2 regions of the Rhizobium sp. rho-13.1 genome follow, and region 2 is predicted to be linked to the other one. Evidence: predicted binding sites of a transcription regulator. Region 2 holds the regulator's gene; the other holds the start of a gene.
The links. Region 2 encodes PhoB, which activates phosphate uptake and scavenging genes when phosphate is short. Its sites were predicted from a motif close to TGTCATNNANCTGTCAT; they were not measured.
Positions count from the first base shown of each region.

Region 1: a site for PhoB is predicted at 3,523-3,539, ahead of EQW76_RS10375 (esterase-like activity of phytase family protein). Genes of this name have one in related genera too.

Region 1 covers NZ_SCFL01000002.1:809,822-815,302, forward strand. The annotation lists gene EQW76_RS10365 (Atu2307/SP_0267 family LLM class monooxygenase) at 237-1,244, opposite strand; tRNA gene EQW76_RS10370 (tRNA-Pro) at 1,677-1,753, opposite strand; gene EQW76_RS10375 (esterase-like activity of phytase family protein) at 1,919-3,403, opposite strand; gene EQW76_RS10380 (hypothetical protein) at 3,616-3,984, opposite strand; gene EQW76_RS10385 (LacI family DNA-binding transcriptional regulator) at 4,271-5,296, shown strand; gene cysN (sulfate adenylyltransferase subunit CysN) at 5,343-5,481, opposite strand, start outside.
Region 2 covers NZ_SCFL01000002.1:374,768-380,248, forward strand. The annotation lists gene phoR (phosphate regulon sensor histidine kinase PhoR) at 1-989, shown strand, start outside; gene phoU (phosphate signaling complex protein PhoU) at 1,192-1,905, shown strand; gene phoB (phosphate regulon transcriptional regulator PhoB) at 1,938-2,621, shown strand; gene EQW76_RS08295 (AraC family transcriptional regulator) at 2,690-3,568, opposite strand; gene EQW76_RS08300 (DUF2000 family protein) at 3,582-3,989, shown strand; gene EQW76_RS08305 (GcrA family cell cycle regulator) at 4,066-4,593, opposite strand; gene EQW76_RS08310 (aspartate aminotransferase family protein) at 5,030-5,481, shown strand, end outside.

The sequences.
Region 1 (5,481 bases), 440 kb from region 2:
AATTGAGCGTCTTGCCGATGAACGCAACACCGGCGAAACCGGTGGTCGCTGCCCGAAGGCCTGCCTCAAGCCGTCTGCATGAGAAGGCACGGTCGCCCGGCAATGATACGCAGTGTGAGCCGAATGTTGGTGGGGGGCAGGATGACGTTATAAACCTTCAAGCCCACGGCTGCGTATTGCCGCGGCTTGATCGCGCGCCGGGTCGTCAATGTGTCGGGTGACGGGACACCTGTCGTTCAAGTGGACAGGCGCGGTTTGACCTCGCGACCGAGCAGTTCGATCGACCGCAGCATCGCCGGCTGGTCGCTCGCTGCAGAACTCATCTGGAACGTCAGGCGGTCGATGCCACCCAGTTCCTCGGATGTCTGCCGGATCTTGGTCGCCACCGCATCGGGATCACCGACGAGGAACGATCCACCGGGACGAACCAGGTTGTCGAACTGGGCGCGGGTCGACGGTGGCCAGCCCCGCTCGAGGCCGATCTTGGTGAACATCGCCTGCCATCCGGGGAAGAACCGATCCTCCGCCTCGCGCTGGGATTCTCCCACGAAGCCAAGGGCATGAATACCGACGCGCAGTGTTTCGGCGGTGTGCCCGGCGCGCGCTCCGGCCTCCCGGTAAAGGTCGACCAGCGGTCGAAACCGCCTGAACTCGCCGCCGATGATTGCAACCATCAGCGGAAGGCCCAGCAGGCCGGCTCGAACGAAGGATTGCGGCGTGCCACCCACTCCAAGCCATATCGGCATCTTTTTCTGCGCAGGTCGTGGGTAGACACCCTGGCCGTCAAGCGGAGCACGGAAACGGCCGGACCACGTCACATTCGTCTCGTCGCGCAGGGCAAGCAGCAGCTCCAGCTTTTCTTCCGACAGTGCGTCGTAATCCCTGAGGTCAAGACCGAACAGCGGATAGGCCTCGATCGAGGATCCCCGGCCCACGACGATTTCTGCCCGTCCCCGGGAAATCAGGTCCAGTGTCGCAAACTCCTGGAAGACGCGGACAGGGTCGGCGGCGCCGAGCACCGTCACCGCGCTCGTCAGGCGGATGGATTTCGTCCGGGCAGCGGCTGCGGCAAGGATCACGGCAGGTGCACTGTCGAGATAGTCGCCGCGGTGGTGCTCGCCAATGCCGAACACGTCCAGTCCTGCCGTATCGGCCATCACGATCTCGTCGAGCAGGAACCCCATACGGTCCATATCGCCGACGCCAGGGACGGTCGCGGCAAAACTGTCAATTCCGATTTCCAAGATGTAGTCCCTTCATGCGCAACGTCGATGGATTGGAGAAGCGATCTTAGGCGATGACATCCGCCATCGGAAGGGCGACCGCCGGGATGCACCGTCCAACACATCGGACACGGGCTATTTCCCCGGAAGCGTTCATGCATGTCGCGTCAAGGGGATCCGACCTCGAACATGCAGCATGCCGTTTAGGTATTGTCGATTATCGCGCGCGGGCCGCGACTTCCTCCCACGCTCTGCGGGCAAGGTCGCCGCGTGCGAAAACCGCCTCCCGGAAAGCAGCCTTGAACAATGCCCAGCGTGATTTAGGAATCCAATTTGCCGAAAGGGTCTAGTACACCGACTGCAAAAATAATGACTGTCGGAACTTCTGTCGGACCCAGCATCTAAGGGCCAAAACACTTAGAAAAATTCGGGAAAAAGCATTTAAAATCAAACTGGTCGGAGTGGAGTGATTCGAACACTCGACCCCCACGTCCCGAACGTGGTGCGCTACCAGACTGCGCTACACTCCGTGACCAGTGGCGCTTACTTAAACCAGCCGTTTTGGTTAGACAAGGCCGAATCTTCGGGGCGCTGTTTTTTGGATGGTCAGGCCGATTTGGCGGTTGGCGACAGGCACGACAGAGCTTTGTCAAAGGGGCAGGGTGGGCGCGATATGGGCCCACCCCGGCAGGTGGCTACTTCTTTGCAAATCCCGGCAGGGTGACCTGGAAGACCTGGAACATCGTGTCGACATCGGCGCCGCCTTCGCCCTTGTAGGCGGCTCCGACCTGGTAGCCGTCCTGTGTCAGGAAGTCGTTGTCGTTGGCAACAAACAGGAAATAATCGTCCGGGAGTTTCGGGTCGAGGACGCTTGCCAGCGACATCGCTTCCCATTTTTCGGACAGGTTGTTGCGGTCGTTCGGTGCGCCGTTGTGGAGGCCGAAGCGGGCAAGCTGCGCCTCGTCGTTGAGGTCGATGAACGGCGTGCGCTTGGCCGGCGTAACGGAGGGATCGAGGACGCCTTTCGGTGCCACCGGCTTGTCGGCGTCGAAGGCGGTGCCGGCAATATCGGTGGCGGCGGAGACATCCACGAGATCGATGGCGCGGTGCAGCGACTTGTCGCCCTTGACGCCATAGCCGTTGTTGCTGTCGCGGGCGAGCATCAGGAATGTGGTCGGCGACAGCGCGACGATCTCGCTCTGGGCGGCCACCATAGTCTTGCCCTTGGCATCGGTGAAGACGGGCAGCGGCACGACATATTCGTGCACCAGTTTCAGATGGTCGACATCGCTCGCGTCATAGAAGAGGGCGCGCGTGTTCTGGCGCGTGCTGCTGCTGTCGCCGCCATCCTGGCGCGTGGCTGATTGCAGCAAGGCGATGACAGTCTTGCCATCCGGCGTCATCGCCATGCCTTCGAGGCCCTGGTTGTTCTGCCGTCCGGTCTGCGGATCCTTGGGTTCCGGTGCCTTTTCGCCCGGGCCGGGATTGTTCGAGGCGAAATTCGGCTTGCCGTCACGCATCGGGATCAGCGCTGCCGGCGGCTGCGTTGCCGAGACGAGCCGGCCGTCTGCCGAGAAATGATAGATGTTCGGGCCGTATTCGTCGCTGATCAGCATCGAGCCGTCGGCAAGGCGGACGATTGCCTCGTTGTCGAGGGAGATCTTGCCGTTGGACGCCTGCGGCAGCATCGGCAACGTCGCGCTCGCCGGCCGCACGCCGGCTGACGGATCAAGTCCGGTCATGTCGGCGCCCTTGTCGTCCTTCAGAAGCATGGTGCTGGCGAGCGTGGCCGCCACGCCGGATTGCTCCTTGCCCGAGGAAGGTGCGGCACCCGGCGCCGTCGGCGTCATCTGGATGTCGATGGTATTGAGGCGGGGCCGGTAGTCCGTCGTGCCGCTGACATTGTATCCCCGGTCCGGCAGCAGCCAGAGCTTGCCCTTGTAGCCCTCGGCGGTGCGCGTCCAGGTGCCGGGATCTATCGCCATGCCCGAGCCGGAGCCGAATGTCTCGCCAAACGAATCCCGCTGGCTGGCGGGAATGCGGCCGATGCCGACGAGACCCTTGTTGACGAGGGTCTGGCTGGCGGCCGGCGCGGTATCGTCGGCACGGCCCGGGGCTACCGCAAAGCCCGTCAGGAGGACTGTCGAAAGCAGGATCGTCTTCAATATCGAGGTCTTCATCGCAATATCCTCCATCAATGATCGGCACCGCATCGGCTGCGGCTTCGGAGATGGAGCTGTCTTTTTCAAGAGTTCGACAAAACCCCGTCACCGTCTGGGGGAGGGTTTATGGCGGCAACATGATAGCTGGATGACAGGTTTTGGAATGTCGATATCACAACCCAGGCGGATCGTGCTGCAAGCACGATGGCGCGGTCGCCACTATCCGTCACTCAGTCCGTGGCGTTGCGGCGAAAGACCGAGGGGAGGCGCGTCCTGTCGATGACCGCGCCGAGGGCGACGCCCCACATGCCGCTCGCCATATTGACGATGATGTCGAACGGGCGCCCGTCATTGCCGATGGTCAGCACATGGGCGAGACCGAGCGCACTAACGGTGGCAATCATCATGAGGAAGGCAAAAGACGGTGAGTCCGGGTAGGCCAGTCGTGCCAGGCAGCCTGCGATGCACAGCGCGACGATGTGGTAGATGTTGAAAGGATTACCAATCTCGGCCTGCCAATTCACGTGCGCCAGCGTCAGCGCGACGAGGGCTGCGATATAAATCCAGACGCTGAATTTCAAAACGCGATTGGTGTCCATAGGATGAGGATATATCAGCGACTTAAGGCAAGACTAGCGTAGGCACCGCTATATCCGCACTTTCGGGGCACACAAATTGTGTACGCGCGATATAAATGTCGAAACAAATATAGGATCTTGGGCAATTCCGCGGGCTGAATTCCGCCATGCTTCCGATCTTCCCCGCCAAGGGTGATCCAGCCGCATCCGGCTTCGTAAAGAAATACATGAGATGGATATGAGTGCAAGCTCCGGCCGCACTGTCGGGATCACAAGGTCAGGAGCATAGTTGCAGGACAGCGTTGGAATGGAGCCAGGCATCAGGCGGAACAAGCGGACCCGCGTCAGGCTCAGGGACGTCGCCCAGAAGGTAGGCGTGAGCGCTATCACCGTGTCCCGTGTGTTGCGTGCACCCGACAAGGTCTCCGCAGAATTGCGCGAAAACATCCTCCGGGTCATCGATGACATGGGCTATGTGCCCGATCTGGCCGCACGGGCACTCGCCGGCCGCCATAGCGGCATCATCGCGGTTCTTGCCCCGGCAATCAACAGCCAGATCCTCTCCGATGTCATGAGTGGCATCGAAGCCCGCGTGCGCAACACCGGCCTGCACACGCAATATGCCAATACGGTGTATAGCGGCGGCGAGGAGACGGGTCAGATCCGTAACCTCCTGACGCAGAACCCGGCCGGCATCCTTCTCGTCGGCACCGAATGCTGCGAGCGGATTGCCCCGACCGTTATTTCGGCGACCTGCCCGGTATCCTACATTCTCGATCACAGCCAGAAGCCCGAAGAGCCCATGGCTGCGGCCATCGACCACGAGGCCGTCGGCGAGGCAGCCACGCGTCATCTTGTATCCGCCGGTTATCGACGCATCGGCTTGCTCGGCGGCTACCTCGATGTCCGGTCGAACCGGCGACGGCAGGGTTACGAAAACGTGCTGCAGGCAGCAGGCATCCATTATCCCGACCTGATGCTCATGGAGGATGAACCGACCAGCGTGGCCCTCGGTTGCCGGTTATTCTCAGAGCTTCTGGCGCGGGCGCCCGATGTCGATGCGGTGCTCTGCCAGAACGACGATCTGGCGCTCGGCGTGCTGTTCGAATGCCAGCGTCGCGGCATCAGCGTGCCCGGCGATCTCGGCATCTGCGGCATCAACAATCTCGAATTCGCAGCCTCCTCCCATCCGGCCATCACGACCGTCGATATCCCGCGCTTCGAACTCGGTTTTGAGGCCGCCGATATGCTGGTCCAGGCGATTGGCGGCGGGCAAATCGCCGGCCGGCGCAAGCTGGGCTTCAAGTTGATCGTGCGTGGAACGACCCGGTAAGGGGGAAAGGTCAGGGGGTATCGCTCCCCCTGAATTGTCGGTTCTATCAGATGTCGCTTGCCGCGTCCGACCAGAGGTCGGCTGCTTCCGCGGAGGTCATCCGGCGGACCTTCGCCTCGTCGCGACGGCTGGCGAACAGGTCGCTTGCCATGATCTGTTCGGCAAGGTCTGCCGGCAATGACAGG
Region 2 (5,481 bases):
TCGACATGCCAGTTCTGGTGCTGGATCGCGAGGCGTCGGTGTTCTATCAGAACCCTGCAGCAGAGAGGGCGCTCGACCTCTTCCCGATTGGCGCCCACCTGTCGGCAAAGCTGCGCTCGCCCGGCATTCTCGACATGGTGCGGGAAACGATTGCCACCGGCGTGCCCAACCAGATCGAGCATTCCGAGCGTCTGCCGTCGGAGCGTGTCTTCATAGTGCGGATTGCGCCTGTCGAGCTGGCGCTCTCCGATCTCGGCAACCAGACATTCTTCCTGCTGTCGTTTCGCGACGTCTCGGAGTTGCGTCATATCGACCGCATGCGGTCGGATTTCGTCGCCAACGCCAGCCATGAGTTGCGCACGCCACTGGCCTCGCTGCGCGGCTTCATCGAGACCATCCAGGGGCCAGCGCGCAACGATCCCAAGGCGCAGGAGCGCTTTCTGGCGATCATGTTCGATCAGGCGACCCGCATGAGCCGGCTGGTCGACGATCTCCTGTCGCTGTCGCGGCTCGAGTTGAAGTCCCATCTGGCGCCGGACCAGAAGGTCGATCTCGTGCCGCTGCTTGGCCATGTGCGCGATGCGCTGGTGCCGCTGGCGATGGATCTCGATGTCACTATCAATTTGCATATGCCGTCAGGCAAGGCGGAGGTGACCGGTGATCGCGACGAACTGGTGCAGGTGTTCGAAAACCTGATCGAGAATGCCTGCAAGTACGGTCAGGAGGGCAAGCGCGTCGACGTGACGTTGCGCAACAAGCCCGGCGAGCCTGTGGAGGTCACCGTGTCCGACAGCGGCGGCGGAATTCCGGCCGAACACGTGCCGCGCCTGACCGAGCGGTTTTATCGCGTCAGCGTCGAAAACAGCCGGTCCAAGAAGGGCACAGGCCTCGGGCTCGCCATCGTCAAGCACATCCTGACCCGTCACCGGGCCAGGCTGATCGTCAAATCCGAAGTCGGCCGCGGCACGGATTTCACGGTGCGCTTCTGAATAACCCGGTGACACCTTATTCGAGGCTGCGAAAATTGAATTAATTCAATGATTTCGATTGTCATAATTGTTTCATTGGGCTGACATAAAAGGGCGAGCATTAGGCCGATATCAAAAAGGGCCTCGAAAAGGCGAAACCCGTTGCCGTCGCCGCGCCGAGCAGACCTACGTTCCGTGACGCCTTTCAATTTGAGGATAGAAAATGGTTTCGACACACATTCATTCCGCCTACGACGAAGATTTGAAATTCCTGACGCGGCGCATCTCCGAGATGGGCGGCCTTGCCGAGCAGATGGTCGGTGAATCCGTCCGCGCGCTGGTCAATGGCGATGTCGGGCTGGCTCAGAAGGTCATCTCTGACGATACGATCCTCGATCATGCCGAGCGCGAAGTCGGCGACAAGGCGATCCTGACGATTGCCCGCCGCCAGCCGATGGCTGCCGACCTGCGCGAAATCATGGGCTCGATCCGGATCGCCGCCGATCTGGAACGCGTCGGCGACCTCGGCAAGAACACGGCCAAGCGCGTTATCGCCGTGCAGGGCACCGGCGTACCGCGCAGCCTGGCACGCGGCATCGAGCATCTGTCCGAACTGGCGCTCGTCCAGTTGAAGGAAGTTCTCGACGTCTACACGACCCGCTCGCCCGACAAGGCGGTCTCCATCCGCGAGCGCGACGAGGAAATCGACGCGATGTATACCTCGCTGTTCCGCGAGATGCTGACCTACATGATGGAAGATCCGCGCAACATCACCACCTGCACGCATCTGCTGTTCTGCGCCAAGAACATCGAGCGCATCGGCGACCACGCCACCAACATCGCCGAGACGATTTTCTACATGGCGACCGGTGCATTGCCTGAGGGCGACCGCCCGAAGGACGATACTGCCAATACCGTCGGCGCCATGACGGAATAGGCCTGAAGGGTTTTTGAAGGAGAGCGGGCCCCATGGTTCCGAGAGTTGCCGTCGTAGAAGATGAAGAAGCGCTGAGCGTGCTGCTGCGCTATAACCTTGAAGCAGAAGGTTTCGAAGTCGATACGATCCTGAGGGGCGATGAAGCCGAGATGCGCTTGCAGGAGCGCATTCCGGATCTCCTGATCCTCGACTGGATGCTGCCGGGTGTTTCCGGCATCGAACTTTGCCGCCGCCTGCGCATGAAGCCGGAGACCGAACGTCTGCCGATCATCATGCTGACGGCGCGTGGCGAAGAAAGTGAGCGCGTCCGTGGCCTTTCCACCGGTGCAGACGACTATGTCGTCAAGCCGTTCTCGACGCCGGAACTGATGGCCCGTGTCCGCGCCATGCTGCGCCGCGCCCGCCCGGAGGTGCTGTCCAGCGTCCTTCGTTGCGGCGACATCGAACTCGACCGCGAGACGCACCGGGTACATCGCAAGAGCCGCGAGGTTCGCCTCGGCCCGACGGAGTTCCGCCTGCTGGAATTCCTGATGGCATCGCCAAGCCGGGTGTTTTCCCGCTCGCAGCTGCTCGACGGCGTCTGGGGCCATGACATCTACGTCGACGAACGCACCGTTGACGTGCATGTCGGCCGGCTGCGCAAGGCCCTGAATTTTTCCAACATGCAGGACGTCATCCGCACCGTGCGCGGCGCCGGCTATTCCATGGAAGTCTGAGGCTGGAGTGCAGGCGCCGATGATGGTGCCGGTGCCATCCAGTCGGTGCATTTAGCGGGCTGACACTACTAGGGTTGGCAATCATGCATTGCCAGCCATCTGCCCGGGGTCATACCGAAGGCGGCCCGGAAATGGCGGGTAAAATGTGCCTGATCGGCAAACCCCGCTTCTGCAGCGGCTCCGGCAAGGCCATAGCCGGCACCTAGCAGCCGCTTGGCTCGGTCAAGACGACGCATCACGAGATAACGGTGCGGACTGGTGCCGAAGGCCCGCCGGAACTGCCGCGACAGTTCGTAACGGTCCAGACCGCTGATCGCCTCCAACGTTTCGGAACTGACACCCTCTTCGCAATGCTCGGTCAAAAAATCACGCGCCAGCAGGACAGCTGGGCGATCGATTCTCGTGGGTGCTTTCCTCGGGTCGTCGGCCTGTCGGAAGAGTCCCGCCGTCAGCCGCGCAACCGCGTCGTCCATCGCCAGATCGTTCGGCGCATGGTCGAGATCCGAAAGGACGTCCGCCAGCGCAGACAATAGGCCAGCGTCAGTCACGACGGGATCGCGGACGAAGGGCAGGGCCCGATTGCCCACCTCGAGGAGGCCGACCACCGCGGGCGGCAAATAGAGCATCCGGTAGATCAGTCCGTCGTCGGTGCCTGCCGCGCCATCGTGGACTTCATCGGGATGCAGAACGATCACGTTGCCGGGACGGCTAAAGCGCTCCGCGCCGCGATAGCGGAACGTCTGGACACCACGGAGGGTCAGACCCAGTGCATATGTGTCATGTCTGTGCGGCGAAAAGCCGTTGCCGTGAAAGCGCGCTTCCATGCGCTCGATGCCGTGGCTGGACGCGGCGATGCTCAATCCGTCGCGAAAACCGATCTTGCACGAACGTTCAAGACCGAGGGCATGGGCAGGCGCTATTCGATCGGTTCTTTCGATGCCTTCCATGGAGTTCTTGTACATGTTCGATACCAAAATCGCGATTGTCATCCGCCATGACCTCGCTACCTGGCAGAAGCTCAACGTCACGGCCTTCCTTGTGAGCGGGATCACTGCCCAGTCGCCGGAAATCATCGGCGAAGCATACCGGGATGCTCTCGGCCATGTCTACAGTCCCATGAGCGTTCAGCCGATGGTCGTGCTTGTGGCGGATCAGGACGTGCTAAGGACTATCCACAAGCGCGCGCTGGAACGCCAGGCGCGAGTATCGGCCTATATCGAAGAAATGTTCGCGACAGGTCACGATGCCGCCAACCGGGCCGTATTCCTCGAGTTCGGTCCCGACACCGCCAGGCTGGTCGGCATCGCGCTGCGGGCCGAAAAGAAGCTCGTGGACAAGATCGTCAAAGGTGCGAGTTTGCATCCCTGACACGTTTCTGGGCCATCAAAACCTGAAACGCAAAACGGGCCTCGCGGCCCGTTCTCTGTTGTCGTTTTTACCCGGCTTAGCGGGCGGCGCGACGGCGCTCGTGAACTGGCTGGTACGCCAACTTCTGGTGGTATGTGCAGTAGGGAGACTGATCTGGCGATTCATGACCGCAGAAGTGAAAGTCGTCCTTCAGCGGATCGCCGACCGGCCACTTGCAGGTGCGTTCCGTCAGGTCCGTCAGACCAATGCGGCGGGCAACCGGCGCGATGGCATTGGAGGATGGGCGGAACTGCACGGGTGCCGTTGCGTCTAGCTCGGCATCTTCCTTGACCATGGTTGCGCCTTCGGCACGAACCGTCGAGCGCGGGGCGGCAGGGCGGGCGCCAAAGGTGGTCGGCCGGGCGGGAGCAACGTTACGCTTGGTGGAGCGCGCCGTCGACGATGTGCCGCCGGCCTTTGCTCGGCCTGGCAGGCAAAGTCGATGCACCTTGCCGATGACAGCGTTACGGCTGACGCCGCCGAGCTGCGCCGCGATCTGGCTGGCGCTCAATCCTTCGGCCCATAATTTCGTGAGCCTTTCGACGCGCTCGTCCGTCCAATTCATGCTTGTCTCCGACTGCGTTCATGATGGCGGAATCCTTCGCCATTGCCTCGAATGCTATCGAGGCACAAAACGCTCTTAAATTGTGGTGACTAGGTCCGCCGCATTGCAGTCTAGTAATCAAGATTTAACCTAGTGTGAGGCTGACTCCGTGACAAGAGTCGCGGGAATCGCGGAGAATCGATTTCCAAGTTTTCCCCAACTTGCTGCCTACTGTGGTATTTCTGCAATAGCCTTAATGCCCGTCTCCAGACCCTCACGATATGGCTTTTGCCGCAAGGTTAAAATCAACTATTCGTTGACTAATCCACTGTTTGTTGACATGGTTCCGCGGAACGACAATAGTGCCCAAGCCGCCGCAAGGCGGCATTTTTCATTGCCGACGGCGGCGTTGCAGGACAACAGCCGTCACGTCCTGATCGATCGAAGGAATTGCGCCATGGCCGAAGCCGCGCCACTCTACGACACCTATATGCGCGCGCCCCTGCGGTTCGAGCGAGGCGAGGGCGTATGGCTGATCACGGAAACGGGCGAGCGCTATCTGGATTTCGGCGCCGGCGTCGCCGTGTCGTCGCTCGGTCATGGACATCCGCACCTTGTCGAAGCGCTGAAGACGCAGGCTGAAAAAGTCTGGCACCTGTCGAACCTCTATGAGGTCCCGGGCCAGGAAATGCTTGCCAGGCGGCTGACCGATGCGACCTTCGCCGACAAGGTGTTTTTCACCAATTCCGGTGCCGAGGCGCTCGAATGCGCCATCAAGACGGCCCGCCGCTACCAGTATTCGAAGGGCCATCTGGAAAAATTCCACATCATCACCTTCGAAGGCGCCTTCCACGGCCGGACGTTGGCGACGATCGCTGCCGGCGGCCAGGAAAAATACCTCGAAGGCTT